2 regions of the Colwellia sp. BRX8-4 genome follow, and region 2 is predicted to be linked to the other one. Evidence: riboswitches for the same ligand, from Rfam matches in the RefSeq annotation. Region 2 holds a riboswitch; the other holds the start of a gene.
What was found. A riboswitch is a leader RNA that binds a small molecule or an ion and turns the genes downstream of it on or off. The one in region 2 is predicted to bind cyclic di-GMP.
Positions count from the first base shown of each region.

Region 1 (11,382 bases), on a different contig from region 2:
CGCTACTTATTCATATTATTTCGCTAACAATTTATACCGTTAATACGCTTTTCTGGTTAATACCTATTATTATATTTTCATTTTGTAAGGCTATTATTCCCTTAACCTTTGCTAAAAAAATATTCAGCTATTTATTAGATCAAATGGCAAGCAATTGGGTGGGTGTTAACACCTTTATTCAAAAGCTCTTTAATAAAACAGAAATTAAGGTAACCGGCTTAGATCAACTAACCATGAAAGAATGGTATTTGGTAGTCTGTAATCACCAAAGCTGGGTTGATATTGTTATCTTGCAGCGAGTAATGCATCGCAAAATTCCTTTTTTGAAATTCTTCTTAAAAAAAGAACTTATTTTTGTGCCTTTTTTAGGCTTGGCTTGGTGGGCCCTCGACTTTCCATTTATGAAGCGTTATAGCCAATCTTTCATTAAAAAGAACCCTCATTTAAAAGGCAAAGACGTTGAAACCACACGTAAAGCTTGTGCTAAATTCAAGCATAAACCCGTCAGTATAATGAACTTTATAGAAGGAACACGCTTCACTAACGAAAAGCACGATAAGCAAAATTCCACGTTTAAACATCTACTTAAACCTAAAGCTGGTGGCATAGGTTTTGTGCTAGAAGCCATGGGTGGCAACTTGCATAAAATAGTCAATGTTACCATTCATTACCCAGAGGGGATCCCTACTTTTAGTGATTTTTTAGCGGGAAAAATTAAACAGGTAAATGTCGATGTAGAGGTTTCAAACATTGGGGATGATCTTGTTGGCGACTATGTGCGCGATCGACATTTTAAAATAAAATTTCAAAAGTGGGTTAATCAATTATGGCTTGATAAAGACCAAAAACTTATCGAGTTTAATAATGATAATACCGCTAAATAACATTGAAATTGAAAAAGGAAACTTAAATGAGTGAACTCATTAGCACATGGTTAACTAACCAAGGTATCGCCGAAGCGTATTTAGCGATGGCCACCATTTTTGTTGGTTGCATGCTCATTTTTGTCATTTCAGCATTGGGTTACTACCTCGCAAAATATCAGGTATTAGCTTTTGTTAACAAAATGGTCAGCAGAACAAAAAATACTTGGGATGATGTTTTATTAGAGCATAATGTTTTTTCTCGCTTCGCTTTTTTAATTCCGTTATTCGTACTACTGTTTTTAACGCCTATTTTACTGCCCGAACAAGCATTACTTGGCGCCGTTTTAGTGGTTTTTGTAAAAATAGCTCTCAGCTTTCAAATTGCACGTTCTATTAGTGCTATTTTAAACGTCATTAGAAGTCTTTATCAAAATACTGCGCGTGACCGCTACTTACCCTTAAGCTCAACGATACAAGTGATAAAACTGGTTATTTATTTGGTTGCTACGATTCTATCTATTTCATTTATTTTAGATAAGTCACCTATTTATTTACTCAGTGGTTTAGGTGCATTAACTGCTGTTTTATTATTAGTATTTCAGGACACGATTAAAGGTTTAGTCGCTAGTATTCAAATATCAGCAAACAAAATGGTCGCGCCTGGTGACTGGATTGAAATTCCTAATTATGGTGCTGATGGCGATGTTATTGAGATTGGTTTAAATACGGTTAAAGTAAAAAACTTTGATAATACAGTGACAACTGTTCCTACGTACGCCTTAATAAACGGCTCATTTAAGAATTGGCGAGGCATGCTTAATTCAGGTGGTCGACGCATTAAGCGTAGCATTATTATTGATATCAACAGTATTTCATTTTATCAAAGTGCTGAGATTGAAAAACTCAAAGAAATTAGTTTATTAAAAGATTATTTACAGCAAAAATCTGATGAAATCACCACGAGTTTAAAAACGGCTAATTTATCTAACGATAATGTTAATAGCCGGCAGTTAACCAATGTCGGAACTTTTCGCGCTTATATTACCGCTTACTTAGCTAAACATGAAAAAATACATGATGAGATGACTTGTATGGTCAGGCAATTAGCGGCAACCGACTCAGGCTTACCGCTGGAGATATATTGTTTCAGTAATGACCAAAACTGGAAGAATTATGAGAGTATACAAGCCGATATTTTTGACCATTTATTCGCTATGGCACCGGTATTCAGTTTACGTGTTTTTCAGCATCCTACCGGCTATGACTGGCAAAAAAGTCGCTCAAGTCGACAACTTTAACGTTGACGAACTACGCCTTCTTGCATCGTTGAGGCAACAAGCTGTCCTTGACGATTAAAAATTTGCCCTTTAACTAAGCCTCGACCGCCACTTGCTGACGGACTATCCATAACGTAAAGCAGCCAATCATCAAAACGAAATGGACGATGAAACCACATGGCATGGTCAATAGTGGCAATCTGTAAATTGGGTTGCCAATGACTCAAGCCATGTGGAAATAAAGCCGTTGGTAAAAACAAGAAGTCAGAAGTATAAGCCAGCATATAGGTATGAATACGTAAATCATCAGATAAGGTGCCGTTTGCTTTTATCCACATCTGAGACTTAGGTGCTGTCTTTTCGGGTTGCAGCCAATTATAAGGTTTAACAGGACGCATTTCGATGGGCTTTTCAGCTAAAAATTTACCTCTAATTTCTTCAGGTATTTTATCTTGGTTGTCGAAAATGAAATCTGTGTAAGACGCTAAATCTTCAGGTGCGGGTACATCGGGCATAAGATCTTGATGCTCAATGCCTTTTTCATATTGTTGAAAAGAGGCCGTCATATAGAATATATCTTTACCGTTTTGAATTGCTTTAACACGCCGGGTGCTAAAACTTTTACCATCACGGATATTTTCGACTTCATAAACAACCGGCTTACTGGCATCACCTGGACGTAGAAAATAAGAATGAAGCGAGTGAACATTACGTGCTGAATCAACTGTTTCTTGAGCGGCAGAAACAGCTTGTCCCATTACTTGACCACCAAACAGCGCACGAAAGCCTAAATCTTGGCTTTGACCACGATAAATTCCTTGTTCGATTACCTCTAATTCTAATAATGAAGATAAATCATCCAACACTTGACTCATAATATTTAGCACTCACTGATATAAAATTTTGACTATAGCATATTTATAATTTATATCTTTAGCGACATTTTAAAATTGTTGAAAATTCATACGCTGCAAGGTAGTATCTAGGGAATAAGAAAATTATTGACTAAAAATACGAAGAGATCTCAATGGAAGCGCTATTAGAAAGAGAAGTATTGTTAGAAAGAAGGCAAGGTAGTAATGAGGAACAGTCGCTATGGGACAGGCTTTCTCTTGCACAAAAATTTGCCGCCAGTAGCATGACTCAGTTTGGTTACGACTTATCTTTTATTAGAAATAGCAATAACGGCAGCTTAGCCATATTACAATGCAATGGTAAAACAGCAACCATTAACGGTGAAGGTGAAGTAGACTCAACACCAAGTATAATTATTCGTCCTTAATTATTCGTCCTTAATTATTCATCCTTGATTAAAGGCAAATACCTAGCCTACTTTCAGAGATACATGAAAAGATGCCCCTATTAGGCATCTTTTTTAGTTTTAGTCAGTAATAAAGCTTCAATTAAAGAAATATACCCCGTCAAATTATTACTTGACCACATTCGTCTTACGCTGGCATCTTGCTTAGCAACATGCGCCACGAACCTTTTAAAAGCGTCACCGTCAAAATTTCCATAACACTTTTTAGTGATTGACTGCAGTTTACCTTTTCCTTTTAAACACTCAATAAAAATCGAGGCATAGTTATTAACCAGTGGTGAAATAATTTCAATCGTCTCAGGTTCTAATGCCTGACAATTTTTAATTATTTGTAATCGATTTTTAACAAAATCTTCGTGTCGCTTGGCAATTATTGCCATAGAGTCTATATAAAACTTATTTTCTTTCTGACTACTACTGAGCTCTTTTTTCACACTAAATAATTCGCGTTGCAGACCTTCTGCTCGAAAATAAAAATAAATACTCAAAGCTACAAAAATAGCAGCAATGGACAATACAAAAATCATATTAAGCCTATTAAAATAAAAAGTAATATTGACTACGCTTTAGTGGTTTCACTTAAACGCGATAAAAATATGTAAGGGTCAATATCTTGTGCTGTGGGTGAGCCATAGGCGTAGCCAATTTTAAGTGAATAATCACCTAAATTAGCGAAGAATCTCAGTTTAATTGCATTAGCTAAACTATTTAACTTAATCGCTATTTCAGCTTGAGTTTGGTGAGGACCTATCAGTAAATATTCACCATCGTTAATCGTACCCGCTTCATCAAATTCACCTTTTGACTCATTAAGTAAGGTCGCTAATGTTTTTGAAACTTCGAGCATAATTTTATCATTAAAGTGAAAGGTAAGCTCTTGCCAGTTAACAACTGATAAGTAGCCAATCGCTAAGGGATAGTCGTATTTCCTCGCCATTTTATAATTCAGTTGATAATTTCTTTTCGTTTGGGAGGGCGTTACCAAATAAGATAATGGCTGTTCCTCTTCATCGTATACTTGATTTAAGCGCAACGTTCTTTGTCTTAACCCAAAAAAAACCAACGTAATGACTAATAAAATAACGATCACAATCAATAAATATATAACTTCTTTTTGCGCGATAAATTTTGCACTGAATTGAGTTTGTAGCTTACTCTGTTCAGCGAGATTCAGGATTAAATTTCGACTTTTATCATTTGCACTTAACATTTGACTGGAGTCAATAATTAAAGAGGGTTCAGCCTTTTTCTGAAACTGTTGAAGTAATTCAAGATAATTTTTATGGGCCATTAACGCATTTTTATAATCACCGTTTTGCTGATACATATGACTTAATAAAAGTAATAATTTAGCCTGCTTTTTTGATAGCTTTATGTGTTTAGCAGTTAATTCAGCTAATTGAAGGTAATGTTGGTATACAGCTTTATTGTTTAATAGACTTGAGGTCTCTGCTAATAGAATTAACGAGGTTAAATAAGGCTTATTTAAGCTCTTTTCATTAAATGTAGCACTGGCTGATAATAGCCAATTATGTGAGTCACTAAATTCTCCCTGCTTTAATAACACCTCTGCCAATCCTAATTCAGCATAGGCAGCACTAATTGGAGCATTTTTATTTTTGCCGTGTTTTTGTGCTTCCCAAAAAGCATTGTAAGCATCATCAAATAAATTTAACTGAAAATAAGCACGGCCTAAGTGTAAATAAGTTTGGTCAATATTAGCCAGTTTGTCTAAATCAAATTTTAACGTTAATAGCTTATTTTGCATGGTTAGCGATGTTTGATAATCGCCTAAATAATAATATGCCGTTGCTAAAATTTCTAAAAGACAAAGGTGATCCTCATACTGAGGATTTACCGAAATCAGCACCTTAACTTGATTAAGATCATTCATCGATAAATCGTTTTTATTTTGCAACGCATAGGTAACAGCTCGATAACTCAAAGCAATTAAACGATATTTTAGCACTTGTGGAGAATCTGCCATTAAAATAACATTGGTTGCCATATTTTGAGTTTGTTCATACTTCTCTTGTAAATAATAGCCATCTGCAACTTTCAGCAATAAATTAAACTTTATGGCTGGTTCAAGTCCTTGCAGAGAAATTCCATCTTGCGCAAAATGAAATGCTTCGCTATTTTCACCCTTATTATTGGCAACATCAGCAAGAAGGATGAAGGTTTTTCCACGAATTTGGACGGTATAATTTTCTTGAGATCCCAAAATTTTTTTTGAAAGTGTAATGATCTCTTCGTAGGGAAGGTTTTCAGCGTCTTGTAAAAAATAGCGCTCAACATCTTTAATGTTTTGCTCAACGTTTAAAGCATCATTGGCAAAACAAAATAAAGGAGCTATAAAAAAACAAAGGATCAACAACAGTTTACAGGGCATTATTAACTAAAATCCTTTATCTAATGATCAGTAGAGTGATCAGCCATAACCTATAAATTTATCTATTACTTATAGGTTTTCGTTACGGTTCAACAAATTATTCATAATAAAGGTTTACAAGCATAGTTCAACGCTTATAATGAATTTAGAGTTTCTAAAACTCGAAAAGGGCAAATCTAGTGAAAGCTAGAGACGCAAAGTTACCGGTCTAAGGGGAAACCTAGGATAGCGGAACTGCCAAGTATAGATATAGTGGGGGCTTGTCTTTATTTTGAACAGTTTGCTTTCGGTATACTTTGCGGTCCTTCCCTTATTTTTAATTATTTTCTGTCATATATTACCTTCATTTAAAATACTATATAACTAAATATATGTTTTTTATAGACAAAAAATATATGTGGTACTTTACTTGTTTATACTAGAAAATGGTCTATTGATATTATTAATTGGGTGTGCAAATTGAGATGGAACAATGAAATATCATGATTCCATAAAACAAGCTGAACTAAAAATGAACATGGCCGTAAAACAATTACAGCGGTGGTTTTTACCTGTCAGCCCAATTAATTATTCAGTTAGCTACGAATATATTAATAAAAAAAACATTCTTCTTAATACTGCCATTGAAAATAAACTTGCCACGGGTAAAAAGCTTGATGATTTTTTCATTGAAGAAAACTATCGCCAATTCATTTTAGGCCAAAGTAAATTCAGAGATGAACTCATTGACGACCTAGATGACGTTGTCACCCATGTTGAAAAAAACAGCCAAAAATCATCGCAGAGTATTAATAAACTGATTACCACGCTAGACGGCAATATTTCTGATCTACAATCTGCCGATAAAGAAAAAATAGTCGTTGCGGTAAATAGCATTCGCCAGGCATCTAAAGCCTTTAAACTACACCAACAAAAATTTGCTGAACATATTTCTTTTACCCGTAAAAAGACCCAGGCGTTAAAAGTTGAATTAAAAGAAGTACGTGAAGAAATTTACATGGATCCACTTACCGGTCTTTATAATCGTAAAGCTATGTCTAAGCATTTAGATTTATGGCTAACAGAAGATCCAAGTCGGCAAGTTGCCGCAATTGTCGTCTGTGTTGATCAAATTTCAGAAGTTAATCTGCAATTCGGTCATTTAATTAGTGATGTTCTCTTATCAAAAATAGCCAGTAAAGTGAGTAGTTATGTTGATGGCAGCGGTCTACCAATACGTTCAGGTGGCGATGAATTTTTAATTCTGTTACCTGATATTGACAAAGAAAGTGCTCGAGAAATTGCCAGTAAAATAACACATGGCGTTGAAAAGCTGCGCTTTGTTAGTAGTAAGTCTGGTATTAGATTACCTCAAATGACATTGTCTACTGGTGTAGACACCTTTAATATTGCTGAAAATGCCAGCAGTATCTTAAAAAAATCACGCCTGTTACTACCCGATTTATACAAAAAAAATAATACATTAAGTTCTTAATCGCTCAACAAGATACTTTTTGCTTGATGACATTTTTCTCTCGCTGATATTTTCACTTCAATAAATAATATCAGTGATAGTATGCCCAACTTTACTCAATATAATCGGTAATAATCTTAATATACTCGGTGGTAAATCAAAGAAGATTACATTGCGAGTGCTTAGCTAAAAATAGTCGACGACAGCCTCCTTGTTTTCTCATATACTGAATGCAGTGTAAAATTCCTAACGACTAAGAGAGAAATAATTTATGAAAAAAATTACTTTAGCTGTTGCTGCTACTTTAATGATGGCGTCTCCTGTTTTTGCTGGTGATGCTGCTGCTGGTAAAGCAAAAACTGGTATGTGTGCTGCTTGTCATGGTGCTGCTGGTATCTCTGCGGTACCTATGTACCCAAACCTTGCTGGTCAAAAAGAAGCTTATCTTGCTAAACAGTTGAAAGACTTTAAAGCGGGTAAACGTAAAGATCCTGTTATGGGACCTATGGCTATGGGTTTAAGTGATGAAGATATCGCAAATATTTCGGCTTATTACGCTAGTTTAAAATAAACTCAGTAATTATTGTTGAACCTGGTTCATCAAAAATAAAATTAAAAAACGCTCAATTGAGCGTTTTTTGTTTTAAGCATTATGCTGTTGAATAACTTGCAAAAAGTCATGTCCATAACGGGCAAGTTTTGTATCACCAATACCATTAATATTTAGCATTTGCTGTGATGTTTTTGGCTTTATACGCGCAAGCTCTGACAACGTTGCATCATTGAAAACAATGAATGGCGCAATATCCTCTGCATCTGCAATCGTTTTACGCAAACTTCTTAATTTAACAAATAAGACACGGTCATAACGTTTATCGGTTTTATCTTGTTGCCAATAACTCGCTTTTTGCAACCTTGGTGAAGCTAACATTAAGGGTTCATCCCCTTTCAACACCGAGCGCGATGCTTGTGTTAAAAATAACGCAGATTGTTGAGAAATATCTTGCTGTAAAAATCCCAAATGAATCAATTGTCTAATAATAGCAAACCAATATCCCGGAGTTTTACTTTTACCGATAGCGAAAGTGGACACTTTTTCATGCTGCAGTTGCCTAACTTTTTCAGTTAACTCCCCTCTGAGCACTTGCACAACATGTTCAATATCACCTTGTTGCTGGATACGAAACACACAAGATAAGACTTTTTGTGCCGCTTCAGTAGCGTCAAATTGAGTGGGTGGATCTAAACAAATATCACAGTTACCACATTTTTTAGTGGTAAATTCTGCAAAATAATTAAGTACAACTTGTCGACGGCAGGTTTGAGCTTCAATAAAGCCTTTTAACGCTTGAAAACGCTGTTGTTCAACGTTCACCCTTTCTTCATTATCACCATCAGCTATATACTTGGTAATGCGTTCTACATCTTTTTCATCATACAAAAATAACGCTTCTGCCGCTAAACCGTCTCGGCCAGCACGGCCAATCTCTTGATAATATGACTCGAGTGTTCTTGGAGGTTCAAAATGAATCACAAAGCGGATATTTGATTTATTGATGCCCAATCCAAAAGCTACGGTGGCAATAACCACTTGAATATTATCTTTGGCAAAACCATCTTGGACAATATTGCGCATCTCTGTTTCCATGCCAGCATGATAGGCAGAACAATTTATACCCGCACTTGCTAACATTTTAGATAATTTCTCAACTTGCCAGCGGCTACTACAGTAAACAATGCCGCAATCATCACCACGCTTTTTAATGTAGCGTAACACCTGGTGATCGCCCTTATATTTATCCGCTAAGGTAAAACGAATATTAGGCCGGTCAAAGCTATCAAGATGAATATAAGGATCAGTCAATGCGAGTTGAAGAAGAATATCTCTTCGGGTTGTAACATCGGCAGTTGCTGTTAACGCCATAACCGGTACCGATGGAAATCGTTGTTTAATTGTATGAAGTTGTGTGTATGCCGGCCGAAAATCATGTCCCCATTGTGAAATACAATGTGCTTCGTCAATAGCAAATAAACTTATCTGTATGCTTGCCAAGCGTTGCATAAAATAATAATTTTTTAAACGCTCTGGAGCTATGTATAACAACTTAAGCTCACTACGAGATAAGCGCTCAAAAATATCATTGATTGTTTCTTGATCTAAACTCGAATTAACAAAAGCCGCTGAAATACCTTGTCGAGTCAAACCATCAACTTGATCTTTCATTAAAGCTATTAAGGGTGAAACAACGATGGTTATTCCTGGTAATAATACGGCAGGCAGTTGATAACACATCGATTTACCACCACCCGTTGGCATAAGTACTAAACTGTCTCGACCTTGAAATAATTGCTGAATAATTTCTAATTGTCCGCTTCGAAAAGTTTGATAACCAAAATGATGCTTTAACGCATCTTCAAGCTGAGCTTGTGAGACTGTGGGGGGAGCTTTTAGCAACGGAGTAAACTTTATTAAACGACAATTATTGTTATTTTACCCCAGCCACAAAAAAAGTCGAGAGCACTATTTTAGTATTTATTGAATGCTTAGAAAGATAAGTGCTAAGCTACAATGAAGACATTAGACCAGTTAGAAGAATCTGCTGGTTAAATTGGAAGGATTATGACAAATAATTTAGATGAAAAACAAATGATTGAGCAACTTACTCATTTTTGGTCACACAGCCTTCCCTTTAATAAATTACTGGGCCTAACCGTTAGTAAATTTGATTGTAATACCTCTGAAGTACGTTTTTTATGGCAAGATAAGTTAATGGGCAACCCATTACAGAAAACGCTACATGGTGGTGTCACTGCATCAGCCCTTGATTTTGCTGGTGGTGTTGTCGTGGCAGCGAATATGATTGAACAACTTGAGCACAAAACACCAACAACAATTCAACAAAGTTTGAGCTGCCTAGGAACGATAGATCTGCGTACCGATTATTTACGACCAGGTCGTGGTGAGGAGTTTATCGCTACAGCTCATATTATTCGTAGTGGCAATAAAGTCGCGGTTGCTCGCATGGAATTACATAACGAAAAAGGTGACCACATTGCTTTTGGCACCGGTACTTATCTAGTTGGTTAATATTCACCCGTTAATTTTTAAAGTGCTGGCTTTGTGTTCATACGATAGCTAGATTCAGGTCTATTTAAAAACGTACAACAGATATTCATTGTAAATGAGTAGTTATTAGCTAATTAAAGTGAATAACGTTAGCAAAAGTATTATCAATATACAGCCGACAGTTTGCGGTTATCGAACAAGTAAAGCGCTGAAATTAAAATCATTGTGTTATAATTCGGCTCTTTATTTTTGCTGCTAAAGTTTACTGAAAATCATGACTGTAACTGATAACAAAGACCGTAATGGCGTAATTAACGCGATTAGTGCTTATCTGCTTTGGGGTTTAGCGCCCATCTATTTCAAATTAATTTCTTCTATCAGCCCTGATGAAATTATGGTTCATCGTATTATTTGGTCGAGCCTACTGTTATTTCTAATCGTTATCATCAGTAAAAGATTTCGGGTATTAATCGATACACTCAAACAACCTAGGTTATTGGCTAAACTTGCCTTATCCGCTACTTTTCTATTAGTAAATTGGTTTTTATTCATCTGGGCGATAAATAATGATCATCTACTAGACGCGAGTTTAGGTTATTTTATCAATCCTTTATTTAGTGTCGCACTCGGTGTTATTTTTTTAGGTGAGCGTTTGCGAAAAATGCAGAAGTTTGCCGTTGCGCTGGCATTATGTGGCGTGTTAATTCAACTGGTTGCATTAGGTTCATTACCGGTAATTTCATTAGCACTTGCTGGAACGTTTGGTATTTATGGCTTGTTACGTAAAAAAATGCACCTTGATTCTTTTGTTGGTTTATTAATTGAATCAAGCATGATGCTACCGCTCGCGATTGTTTATTGGTTGTTATTTGTTAATACTAATACCGCTAACATGTTTGAAAACAGCTCAAATTTAAACCTGCTATTGATCGCTGCAGGCGTAGTTACTACAGCGCCACTGTTATGTTTTACTGCTGCGGCAAAGAGATTAACATTATCAACGCTA
Region 1 covers NZ_JACGVS010000001.1:284,281-295,662, forward strand. Annotated here, with positions in the region: gene H4J56_RS01230 (acyltransferase) at 1-884, shown strand, start outside; gene H4J56_RS01235 (mechanosensitive ion channel family protein) at 911-2,164, shown strand; gene tesB (acyl-CoA thioesterase II) at 2,161-3,018, opposite strand; gene H4J56_RS01245 (hypothetical protein) at 3,171-3,425, shown strand; gene H4J56_RS01250 (hypothetical protein) at 3,506-3,991, opposite strand; gene H4J56_RS01255 (hypothetical protein) at 4,024-5,856, opposite strand; cyclic di-GMP riboswitch class I at 6,016-6,098, shown strand; gene H4J56_RS01260 (GGDEF domain-containing protein) at 6,329-7,330, shown strand; gene H4J56_RS01265 (cytochrome c) at 7,581-7,880, shown strand; gene recQ (DNA helicase RecQ) at 7,953-9,764, opposite strand; gene H4J56_RS01275 (thioesterase family protein) at 9,930-10,397, shown strand; gene rarD (EamA family transporter RarD) at 10,651-11,382, shown strand, end outside.
Region 1: linked by a shared signal. The riboswitch ahead of H4J56_RS01260 (GGDEF domain-containing protein) and the one ahead of H4J56_RS17425 (DUF3718 domain-containing protein) in region 2 are both predicted to bind cyclic di-GMP.

Region 2 (11,382 bases):
CTCATCAAAACATCGACGGTTATTTAAAGAGGTTAATCCATCTTGCATCGCTAACAGCAAAGCTTCCTGATACTGTAAAGCATTATTTAATGGGTGAATTAAATACTGGTGTAACTCGTTAAGTATCTTATAATTAGTAATGCTTATTGGTGAATTAATGGCGTAGGTCAAAATACCAACAAACTTTTGGTTTAGTTTTAATTCAAAACTACGTTCATTTTTACCTTGTCTACTCCCTCTAATCGAAGCGGTCATATCACCTTTCTTGAAATATAGACCTGAAAAATCGACATACTTAGCTGCTTCCATTGCAAAAATATTGAGTAAACGATCAAGCTCTAGCGATGTTTGGAGTTGTTCCATTAACGCTAATTTTCTATTAGATTTTTCATGGTCAGGACTATCAAACACTTTAAAAGCGTTATATTGAAAAGCCTGATTATCTACTAAATTTAATGTCTGCATATCATCACCTGATTATTTTATCAGATATGATTAAGCAATTTTTATACCTAAATTTATTTTAAAGTGGTTATTTTTATAGTATTGATATTAAATGAGTTTATATTAATAAAATCTTTGACGAATTTTTGACAATTCATTAATGGCAAGGAGTTGCCGCTGTCAAACTACCGATAATTGCTTTAGACTCAGTAGTGCTCACTCTATTTTTATAAATTTAATACCGATGCGAATGATAAAATAAGGATTTTTTGTGACAGGTCATTTTGAACTCTTAGCTATTCTATCAAGTGCTGTACTTATTGTTTGGTTATTTCGCCGTTTACACTTACCGGCAATTTTAGCCTACTTAGTGGCAGGTATGCTGGTTGGTGATCATGGTTTATCTTTGGTTCAAGACCAAGTGGATTACGATCACTTTGCTGAGTTAGGTATCGTCTTTTTACTTTTTACCCTAGGCTTAGAATTTTCATTACCTAAATTAATCGCCATGCGCCATCTGGTCTTAGCGGTTGGTAGTCTTCAAGTAGGTATTTCGCTAGCTTTTTTTATGGGCATTGCTTTGTTGTTTGGTCAGACATTTGCTAGTGCTTTGATTATTGGTGGTATTATAGCGCTTTCTTCAACAGCCATCGTTATTCGGCAATTGAGTGAAACGGGCGCAATGAAAAGAAAGTCTGGGCAGCTCTCTGTTGCTATCTTACTTTTTCAGGATGTAGCCGTTGTTCCCTTATTAATTATCATCCCGATGTTTGCCCAAGAGTCTGATAGTTCAATGGTTGTTGAGCTACTGATTGCTCTAGTTAAAGGCGTCTTTGTCGTTACCTTGTTAATGTTTGCCGGAAAATGGTTGCTACCACGTTTATTTAATTTAGTGGCGCAAGTTAGAACCGATGAATTATTTGTTTTAACAACCTTATTAGTTACCTTAGTCGCATCATCATTGACGCAATGGTTTGGCTTATCTATGGCTTTAGGGGCTTTTCTCGCAGGTATGATGTTAGGTGAAAGCCAGTACAAGTATCAGCTTGAAGCCGATATTCGGCCTTATCGTGATATCTTGCTAGGTTTATTTTTTGTAACGGTCGGTATGAAACTCGACATCGGCATCGTTTATTCCTCACCATTGGTTATTATCGGCGTTATGGTCAGCTTTATGGTGGTTAAGATACTGATTATAGCCTTCTTAGCAAAACGCGCAGGAGAAGCGGCTAAAGATGCTTGGGCTGCAGGTATTATGTTGGCACAGATGGGTGAATTTGGTTTTGTGCTTATCGCTTTAGCCAATCAGGTTAAATTGTTACCGGTTGAAACTGCTTCTATCTTGTTAGGCGCAGGTGTATTGAGTATGGCGATAACACCTTATATGATTAACAATGCTCGTCGTTGGTCGTTGATGTTGAGTAACGAAAAGCCCATAGATACCGATCATTTAGCTGAACTTCCCGAGCAAACAGAGTTAAGTGACCATGTCATTATTTGTGGTTTTGGTCGAATTGGCCAAACGGTGAGTCGCTTTTTAAAGCAAGAGTCGATTAAGTTTGTTGCTATCGATATTGACCCACTTAGGGCAACAAAAGCGCGTGAAGCAGGAGAAAATGTGCTTTTTGGCTCATCAAGACAAACTGAATTATTACAAGCAGCTCACTTGTCGAAAGCTAAGCTTGTTGTTATTGCTTTTGGTGAGGACAAACAATCACTTGAGGTTATTCAAAAAGTTAGATCATTATCACCCGATGTTCCTATCCTTGTGCGCACTCGAAATGACGATCAACTACAAGCATTGCAAGAAGCGGGTGCTAATCAAGTGGTACCAGAGAGTTTAGAGGGCAGCTTAATGCTGGTCTCTCAAGTGTTATCTTTAACCGGAGTGCCTTTCTCTCGTATTATTCGCCGTGTACAAAAAGAACGTAAAGACCACTACAGCCATTTGCATGGGTTTTTTCAGGGTGAGCATACTGACATGAGTCCTGAAGCTATGGATCGCATTGAATTCGCTAATGGGATTATATTAACGGAAAACTCTTATGCTAATGGGCATTCTATAGCGTCACTGAATTTATCGGCAAAACGGGTCACGGTGGTTGCGCTTCGCCGTAACAATATTGAATCAGAGCAACCCGATGAAGCCACTATTCTTCAAGCTCAGGATACCCTGATTGTACGCGGAAAGCCTCGACGAGTAGAACGAGCAGAGCGCTTTGTTCAAAAGGGAGTTTAGCTTTTCCTTTGACTGTCCGCAGTGTTGTTAGGTCTAGATGAGTATAACGAGCAGGACATTTCATCCAAGAGAGGGGGAATTTTTTTCTTGATTGCCGCAGTGTTGTTAGCTCTAGATGAGTATAACGAGCAGGACATTTCATCCAAGAGAGGGTAACTTTTTCTTGGATGTCCGCAGTGTTGTTAGGTCTAGATGAGTATAACGAGCAGGACATTTCATCCAAGAGAGGGGGAATTTTTTCTTGGTTGTCCGCAGTGTACTAAGCCAATAAACGCTTTGTTCAACAAGGCGTTTACTTTATTACTTTAGCAATGGATCGTTATTCAAGAGATAAAAATTTTCTAATCGCAGTCTCTTGCTCCATAGCATCTTCAAATCCCAGTTTAATTAACTGCCGACAATAATTTTTTTCAAATAATAAATAACTAACAATACTTGATTCAGAGTCATTAGAGATACCTACGCTGCGTAATAATAAACGTATCGATAGTGGTAGGTCTGAAAAATACTCTACGGCCATGGCATTAAAGTCATGACTGGGATTAAGGAGAAATGATGATATCGGTTTTAAACCATCTTTTTCTTTTCTAAGTTCTGGTGGTATAAGTTTTATTGTTTCATTAATTCGTTCTAGACGTTCAATATCGCTGTGTAATGTATCTGAGAAAATAGTATCAAGTAAATGACCGGCAACAGTAGAGGTTGTCGGAGGATGAGGATTATTCACTTTACTATGAAGTGGTGCTTTAGGTTGATCAACACCAACAATAAACAAATTTTCTCCACCTAAGTGTATCGCAGGGCTTAACGGTGAAAGTTGATGTATAGACCCATCACCATAATGCTCTTGGCGAATTTTGATTGAAGGAAACACAAGGGGAATAGCGGCAGAAGCCATTAAGTGCTCACTATTAATTTGGCAAGGCTCACCACGACGTTTAGCGCGAAACCAAGGAGAAATAGACTCATCAGATTGATAAAAACTAATTGAATCGCCATTACTGTAACTTGATGCAGTAATAGAAACTGCAGATAAATAGCCACGTAAAATATTGGTGTCGATACGTTTAAAGTCGACCACCATATTCAGTAAGTCACGAAGTGGCGCGTTGTTTAGTAAACTACGCGCACTTTTATTGGCATAATCTGCTTGGAAACTTGCCAGCATACCTTTCGCCAAATGTGAGAAAACCCGAATACCATCACTATGGTATATTCGACTGGTATTAATATTCTTCCAAACCCATTCTAATTTTTTTACCCCCAAATGAAAGCATGAAGAATAACAGGCTAGCGCTGTGGTATTTATAGCACCAGCAGAGGTGCCACATATAATGGGAAAGGGGATGCCATGATTTCTAGGGACAAATTTTGATATGGCAGAAAGCACACCTACTTGATAAGCCGCTCGGGCGCCACCACCAGTAAGTACTAAAGCATTCTTACTGTCTTTATAACTTCTTTTATTCAACATGTATATCGCAGTCTTCTTCGTATAACTTAAGTGTAATCAGTTTTTTAACCTGGTGCTAGCTTAACGAGTCAAAAAATAGATTGAAATGACTAAGGCAAAAAAAAGCCTGCAGAAGCAGGCTTTTTAAAATGACATAGAATTATTATCTAGTAAAACAGTACACTTGATTGAACAAATAACATCTACTAAAAAATAAGTTTAGCTGCTAACGCGTTCGTTAGCTGCGTCTATCAATGGTTGCGATCCGGTTTGCAAAATAGCTAAGTTTTCAGAAACAACTTTCTTTGGTAACTTTGAAATCATCAAAGAACCTGTTTTAACTGAACCATTAGACGATGCAAACGCCAACAGATTCTGTCCATTACACTCAATACCATGAAAGATAGTGCGAATTTTTAATCTATTCGTTTTTAAGAACGAACGCATGCGTTTCTTGTCGTCTGCAGCTACATACTGGCAAACGCTTTGAGCGATGTCAGCAGCTTGTGCTTTCGGCGCCGATACAACAGACGTTAATGTTAAAATAGTGATGGTAGAAGCTAGTAATAATTTTTTCATTTTAGTAACCTTGTAATTAATTTAGTTAGTAAAGGAAAAAACCACGGGATGTACCTTGTATAACGAGGTGACTCCGCTGTCATAGAATTTATATATAAAACATAAATCCCTTAGACCGGTGGTTTTGCGTAACACGATTTCACGTGTTTTGCCTTTTCTTTGTCCCTTTTAGTATTGCGAATTGAGCCAATAAATGCAAGAAAAATGTGTAATACGCTAGTGACATGCGTAAAGAAATTTAATAAAAAAAACACTTTTATCAATTTTTTTTCAAATAGAACATGTGCTTAATCGAATGGTGACTATCAAAACCATTAAGTGAACTTTAATGTAATGTTAAAATATAGAGTAAAAAAAAAGAGCTAAAGCTCTTTTTTTATTTAATCGTATGATTAATATGCCGCTAGGTTATTAAAATTTCATTTCAGGGACATGCTCAGGAACAATTAATTCACCTTCAGTGAGTTTTATTATTTCCTCAATACTGACCCCTGGTGCTCGCTCTAATAAATGAAACTTGCCATCTTTAATTTCGATAAAGGCTAAATCAGTGAGTACTCTTTTAATACAACCCTTACCTGTTAACGGTAAAGTGCAGTTAGATAAAAGTTTTGAAACACCATGTTTAGAAGCGTGAGTCATAGTAACAATAATATTGTCAGCACCCGCAACTAAATCCATAGCACCGCCCATACCTTTAATCAGCTTGCCTGGAATCATATATGAAGCAATGTTACCGTTTACATCGACCTCAAAGGCACCTAGTACTGTTAAGTCGACATGTCCGCCACGTATCATTGCGAATGACTCGGCACTATCAAAGATAGAGGCACCTTTTGCCATCGTGACCGTTTGTTTACCGGCATTAATTAAATCTGCATCAATTTCGTCTTCGGTGGGAAACTGTCCCATGCCAAGTAAACCATTTTCAGATTGAAGCATCACTTCTATTCCCGCAGGAATATAGTTAGCAACTAACGTTGGAATACCTATACCTAAGTTAACGTAATAACCGTCTTGTAATTCTTGTGCTACACGTTGTGCTAGCTGTTCTCTTGTTAAAGCCATTGTTTAGTCTCCGGAATTATTTATGACTGAGCAGTACGAACAGTTCGTTGTTCAATGCGTTTTTCAAATGTACCTAAAATCAATCGATTAACATAGATACCTGGTGTATGGATTTGGTCTGGGTCTAGCTCGCCAGGTTCAACTATCTCTTCAACTTCAACGACGGTAATTTTGCCTGCCGTTGCTGCCATAGGATTAAAGTTACGTGCTGTTTTTCTAAAAACCAAATTACCGTAACGGTCGGCTTTCCAGGCTTTAACAATGGCAAAGTCGCCTTTAATTGCGGGCTCAAGGATATACATTCTACCGTCTATTTCACGCTCTTCTTTACCTTCTGCTACCGGTGTTCCATAACCTGTTGCCGTAAAAAAAGCAGGTATACCAGCACCACCAGCTCGCATTTTTTCAGCTAAAGTGCCTTGTGGTGTGAGTTCTACTTCTAATTCACCATTCATCATTTGACGTTCAAATTCAGCGTTTTCACCAACATATGATGCAACAATTTTTTTGATTTGACGGTCTTGCAGTAACACACCTAAACCGAAATCATCGACACCACAGTTATTTGAAACCATCGTTAATGCTTTAGTGCCTTTGCGCTTTATTTCACTAATTAGATTTTCTGGGATACCACATAAACCAAAGCCACCCGAGATAACGGTCATGCCGTCTTCAAGTCCTGCCATCGCTTCTTCATAGCTTGCTACTACTTTGTCAAATCCGGCCATTATTTAATCCTCATTACATTTATTTCTATAGAGTATTTATCATACATCGTCATTTATTATTATATTTATTACTGTGCACGGTAGGCATTAGAAACTTTAGATGCCGGGGTTTTACCTAATTTATCACTGATAAACCAACCGGCATGGACTAACTTATCTAAATTAATACCGCTATTAATACCTAAACCATTGAGTAAATAAACCACATCTTCAGTGGCAACATTACCTGAAGCGCCCTTAGCATAAGGGCAACCACCCGATCCAGCAATGGCACTATCAATAACGGCAATACCATTTTGTAAAGCGGTGTAAATGTTAGTTAACGCCTGACCATAGGTATCATGAAAATGAACCGCTAGTTTAGCCTTAGGTACACGGGCACTAACCGCTTGTAACATCTTCTGTACATTAACAGGTGTGCCCACACCAACCGTATCGCCAAGCGATATTTCATAACAGCCCATTTGGTAAAGTTTTTCAGCCACTTCAGCCACTTTTTCTGGTGATACTTCACCCTCGTAAGGACAACCGACAACACAAGAAACATAGCCTCGTACCGGAATGTTTAATTTTTTGGCTGCAGCCATTATTGGTTCAAATCGCTCAAGGCTTTCAGCAATTGAACAGTTAATGTTTTTTTGACTAAACGCTTCAGAGGCCGCGCCAAAAATGGCAACTTCGCTGGCATTAACCGCTACAGCCGCTTCAAAACCTTTCATATTTGGCGTGAGGGCAGCGTAAGTGACCCCTTTTTTACGTGCTATCCCATTGAAAACATCAGTCGATGTTGCCATTTGAGGCACCCATTTCGGAGAAACAAAGCTGCCACTCTCAATGTAAGTGACTCCGGCATCACTGAGCAGATTAATTAAGGCAATTTTATCTTCTGCACTGATTTGTTGTTTTTCATTTTGTAGGCCATCACGCGGGCCAACCTCAACGATTTTTACTTTTTTAGGTAAGGTATTATTAGCAAGGGAGCTCATTATGACTCCTGTGGCGTAAAAGCAAGTAATTCGCTGCCGCCATCAACCATGTCACCTTCGGCGTAGAATAAGGTATCAATGGTACCGTCTTCAGGCGCTCGAATGGTGTGCTCCATTTTCATCGCTTCCATGATCATTAAGGGTTGGTCCTTAGTCACACTATCGCCGGCTTTGACTAACACGCTGACCATAGTACCGTTCATCGGTGCTAATAGGCCGCCATGATTATCATCAGCATTATTGTCACCACAATCAGGTTTAATATGAATAAAGTTAAAAACGCCATTTTGACGATATAAGCTAATTTGATCACCTGAACTGTCAATGTTGTGGGCGATAGTGGCTTGACTGCGATAGCCATCAATACTGACATGGAGTGTGTCACCGGCAATTCGACCTTGGCAATCAACTGTTCGTCCTGCAACTGAAATTAAATAGTAACTACGATTACCTTGACGTTTCTGTTCAACAGTCACTGGATATTCAATATCATTATGAGCAAGAACTACTCGGTGATTATGCGCTTCGTTAGAGCGCCACGCCGAGGTATTATTCCAAGGAGAAAAAGGATCTTTGGTCGTTGCTGCTTTTTGTTTCGCTTGTTCAGCCAGTGAAAGCACTAAATACAAAGCTGCCATCGGTAATTCGTCGGCTAACGCTTGTTTGTTATCATGAAATATTTCACTGTCGTATTTCTCGATAAAGCTGGTATCTATTTCTTCATTAATAAACGGTTTTGATGTCGCTAAGTTATAAAGAAAATCAATATTGGTGGTAACACCTTTAATACGATATTCCGACAAGGCTTTTGTTAAGCGTTGCAGTGCTTTTTCACGATTTTCATCCCAGACAATTAGCTTAGCTATCATAGGATCGTAAAATACACTCACCTCATCACCTTGACGAACACCGGTATCAACACGAACATGTGCGCTTTCTGCTGGCGGTTGTAAAAAATCTAGCGTGCCCGTTGCGGGTAAAAAATCATTATTTGGGTCTTCAGCGTAAATTCGCGCTTCAAAAGAGTGGCCATTAATGACTAACTGTTCTTGTGTTTTTGGTAAAACTTCACCAGCAGCAACTCTTAATTGCCATTCGACTAGATCTTGGCCACTGATCATTTCAGTCACCGGGTGCTCTACTTGTAAGCGAGTGTTCATTTCCATAAAGTAGAATGAACCGTCAACATCCAGTAAAAATTCTACCGTGCCTGCGCCTTGATAACCAATAGCCTGGGCAGATTTTATCGCAGATTCGCCCATCGCTTTACGTAGCTTTTCACTCATTTTAAAGGCTGGCGCTTCTTCAATAACTTTTTGATGACGGCGTTGCACTGAACAATCACGTTCAAATAAGTAAACGGCATGTTGATGATTATCACAAAACACTTGAATTTCAACATGGCGAGGTTGTGTTAGATACTTTTCAACCAGCATTCTATCATCACCAAAGGATGACATTGCTTCACGTTTAGCTGCAGCAAAACCTTCACTAAACTCAGCTTCGCTCCACACTTGTCGCATGCCTTTACCACCACCACCGGCGGTAGCTTTTAACAATACCGGATAGCCCATATCGTCAGCCGCTTTTTTAATGATGGCTTCGGATTGATCATCACCATGATAACCAGGGACTAAGGGAACATTGGCTTTTTCCATAATGTTTTTAGCGGCAGACTTTGACCCCATCGCTTCAATGGCCGCAACGGGCGGACCAATAAAAACGATGTTTTCATCGCTACATCGACGACAAAAGTCAGCATTTTCTGAGAGAAAACCATAACCAGGGTGAATGGCTTGAGCGCCAGTACGTTTTGCTGCTTCAATCACTTTCTCTGATAATAAATAGCTTTCGCGAGAGGGCGATGGACCAAGGTAAATGGCTTCATCAGCCATGTTGACATGAAGCGAGTCAGCATCAGCATCAGAATATACGGCAACGGTTAAAATACCCATTTTACGAGCAGTTTTAATTACGCGACAGGCGATTTCACCACGGTTGGCAATAAGAATTTTAGTAAACATTTTAGCTGTTTTAGTTGTTAGTTGAGACATGTTTTTATCCTTCACTCGTCGGTTCTTTTTGCCAGCTTGCTGGTCGTTTTTCAAAAAAAGCAGTTAAGCCTTCTTGGCCTTCTGCAGAAACGCGAATTGATGCGATGCGTTCACTGGTCATGCTAAGTAAATCAAAGTTAATTTCTTGATAAGCGACATCTAAAGCAAGTTGTTTTGCTTGACGAACGGCTTTCGGGCCGTTGCTCAATACTGTGCTCACCATATCAATAACGGTGCTTTCTAACGCTTCTAACGAAACAATCTCATCAACTAAGCCTAACTGTTGCGCTTTGTCTGCAAAGAAACGTTCTGCCGTTTGAAAGTATCGACGACTGGCTTTTTGGCCAATAGCATTGACGACATAAGGGCTGATGGTCGCAGGAATTAAACCTAATTTAACTTCACTGAGACAAAAGCTAGCTTTATTGCTGGCGATAACAATGTCACAACAACTGGCTAAACCCACTGCGCCGCCAAAAGCAGCACCTTGTATTTGTGCAATAGTGGTTTGCGGTAGAAAATTAAGTGCATGTAACATCTGAGCAAGCGCGTTAGCATCACGTAAGTTTTCTTCATATGAGTAACTGGCCATGCGCTTCATCCACGCTAAGTCAGCCCCAGCAGAAAAACTTTTGCCAGTCGATGCGAGTATCATCAGGTGAATATCGTCGCGTTGGGCTATTTCGATAAATATCATCGTTAATTGGGCGATAATTTTGTCGTCAAAAGCATTGTGCTTGTCAGGATTATTTAAGGTAACTGTTGCTACCCCATAACGGTCTACGTTAAATAATACCTGACCGGTATTGATCTCTTTTAATGGTGTCATCTTGTTCAGCCCTACATTCTAAAGATACCAAATTTGGTATCCTCAATAGGTTTATTCAACGAAGCAGAAATGGCTAAACCTAATATTTGACGAGTATCGGCAGGGTCAATAATACCATCATCCCATAAGCGAGCTGAAGCATAGTAAGGGTGGCCTTGATGCTCATAAGTATCAATAATCGGTTGTTTAAAGTCAGCTTCTTCTTGCTCGCTCCACGGTTCACCGAGTTTGTCTTTTTGGTCACGTTTAACTTGTGCTAAAACGCCAGCCGCTTGTTCACCGCCCATCACTGAAATACGGGCATTTGGCCACATAAATAAGAAGCGTGGATCGTAAGCACGACCACACATACCATAGTTACCTGCGCCGAAACTACCACCAATTAGCACGGTAAATTTTGGGACTTGTGCCGTGGCAACGGCGGTGACCATTTTTGCACCATGCTTAGCTATACCGCCTGCTTCGTATTGCTTACCGACCATAAATCCGGTGATGTTTTGTAAGAAGACTAAAGGAATTTTTCGTTGTGCACATAATTCAATAAAATGAGCACCTTTTTGAGCTGATTCGCCAAAGAGAATGCCGTTATTGGCGATAATGCCTACGGGGTAGCCAAATATCCGTGCAAAACCACACACTAAAGTCGTGCCATAAAGTGCTTTAAATTCATCAAAATTACTACCATCAACGACACGGGCGATAATTTCACGAATATCAAAAGGTTGGCGGGCATCTTTGGGTACCACACCGTATATTTCTTGTGCGTCGTAAGCGGGCTCAACAATAGGTTGAATATTCATGGTTACCGGTTTAACACGATTTAAATTACCAACGATACTGCGGGCAATTTCTAAAGCGTGATGATCATTTTGTGCGAAATGATCGGCGACACCAGAGGTACGACAATGTATGTCTGCGCCACCTAAGTCTTCAGCACTAACGACTTCGCCAGTCGCGGCTTTAACTAACGGCGGTCCAGCTAAAAATATAGTGCCTTGTTCT
Region 2 covers NZ_JACGVS010000028.1:16,779-28,160, forward strand. Annotated here, with positions in the region: gene H4J56_RS17410 (GGDEF domain-containing protein) at 1-465, opposite strand, end outside; gene H4J56_RS17415 (monovalent cation:proton antiporter family protein) at 716-2,683, shown strand; gene H4J56_RS17420 (patatin-like phospholipase family protein) at 3,003-4,157, opposite strand; gene H4J56_RS17425 (DUF3718 domain-containing protein) at 4,356-4,715, opposite strand; cyclic di-GMP riboswitch class I at 4,779-4,878, opposite strand; gene H4J56_RS17430 (3-oxoacid CoA-transferase subunit B) at 5,127-5,783, opposite strand; gene H4J56_RS17435 (CoA transferase subunit A) at 5,804-6,511, opposite strand; gene H4J56_RS17440 (hydroxymethylglutaryl-CoA lyase) at 6,580-7,497, opposite strand; gene H4J56_RS17445 (acetyl/propionyl/methylcrotonyl-CoA carboxylase subunit alpha) at 7,497-9,521, opposite strand; gene H4J56_RS17450 (enoyl-CoA hydratase/isomerase family protein) at 9,556-10,380, opposite strand; gene H4J56_RS17455 (carboxyl transferase domain-containing protein) at 10,392-11,382, opposite strand, start outside.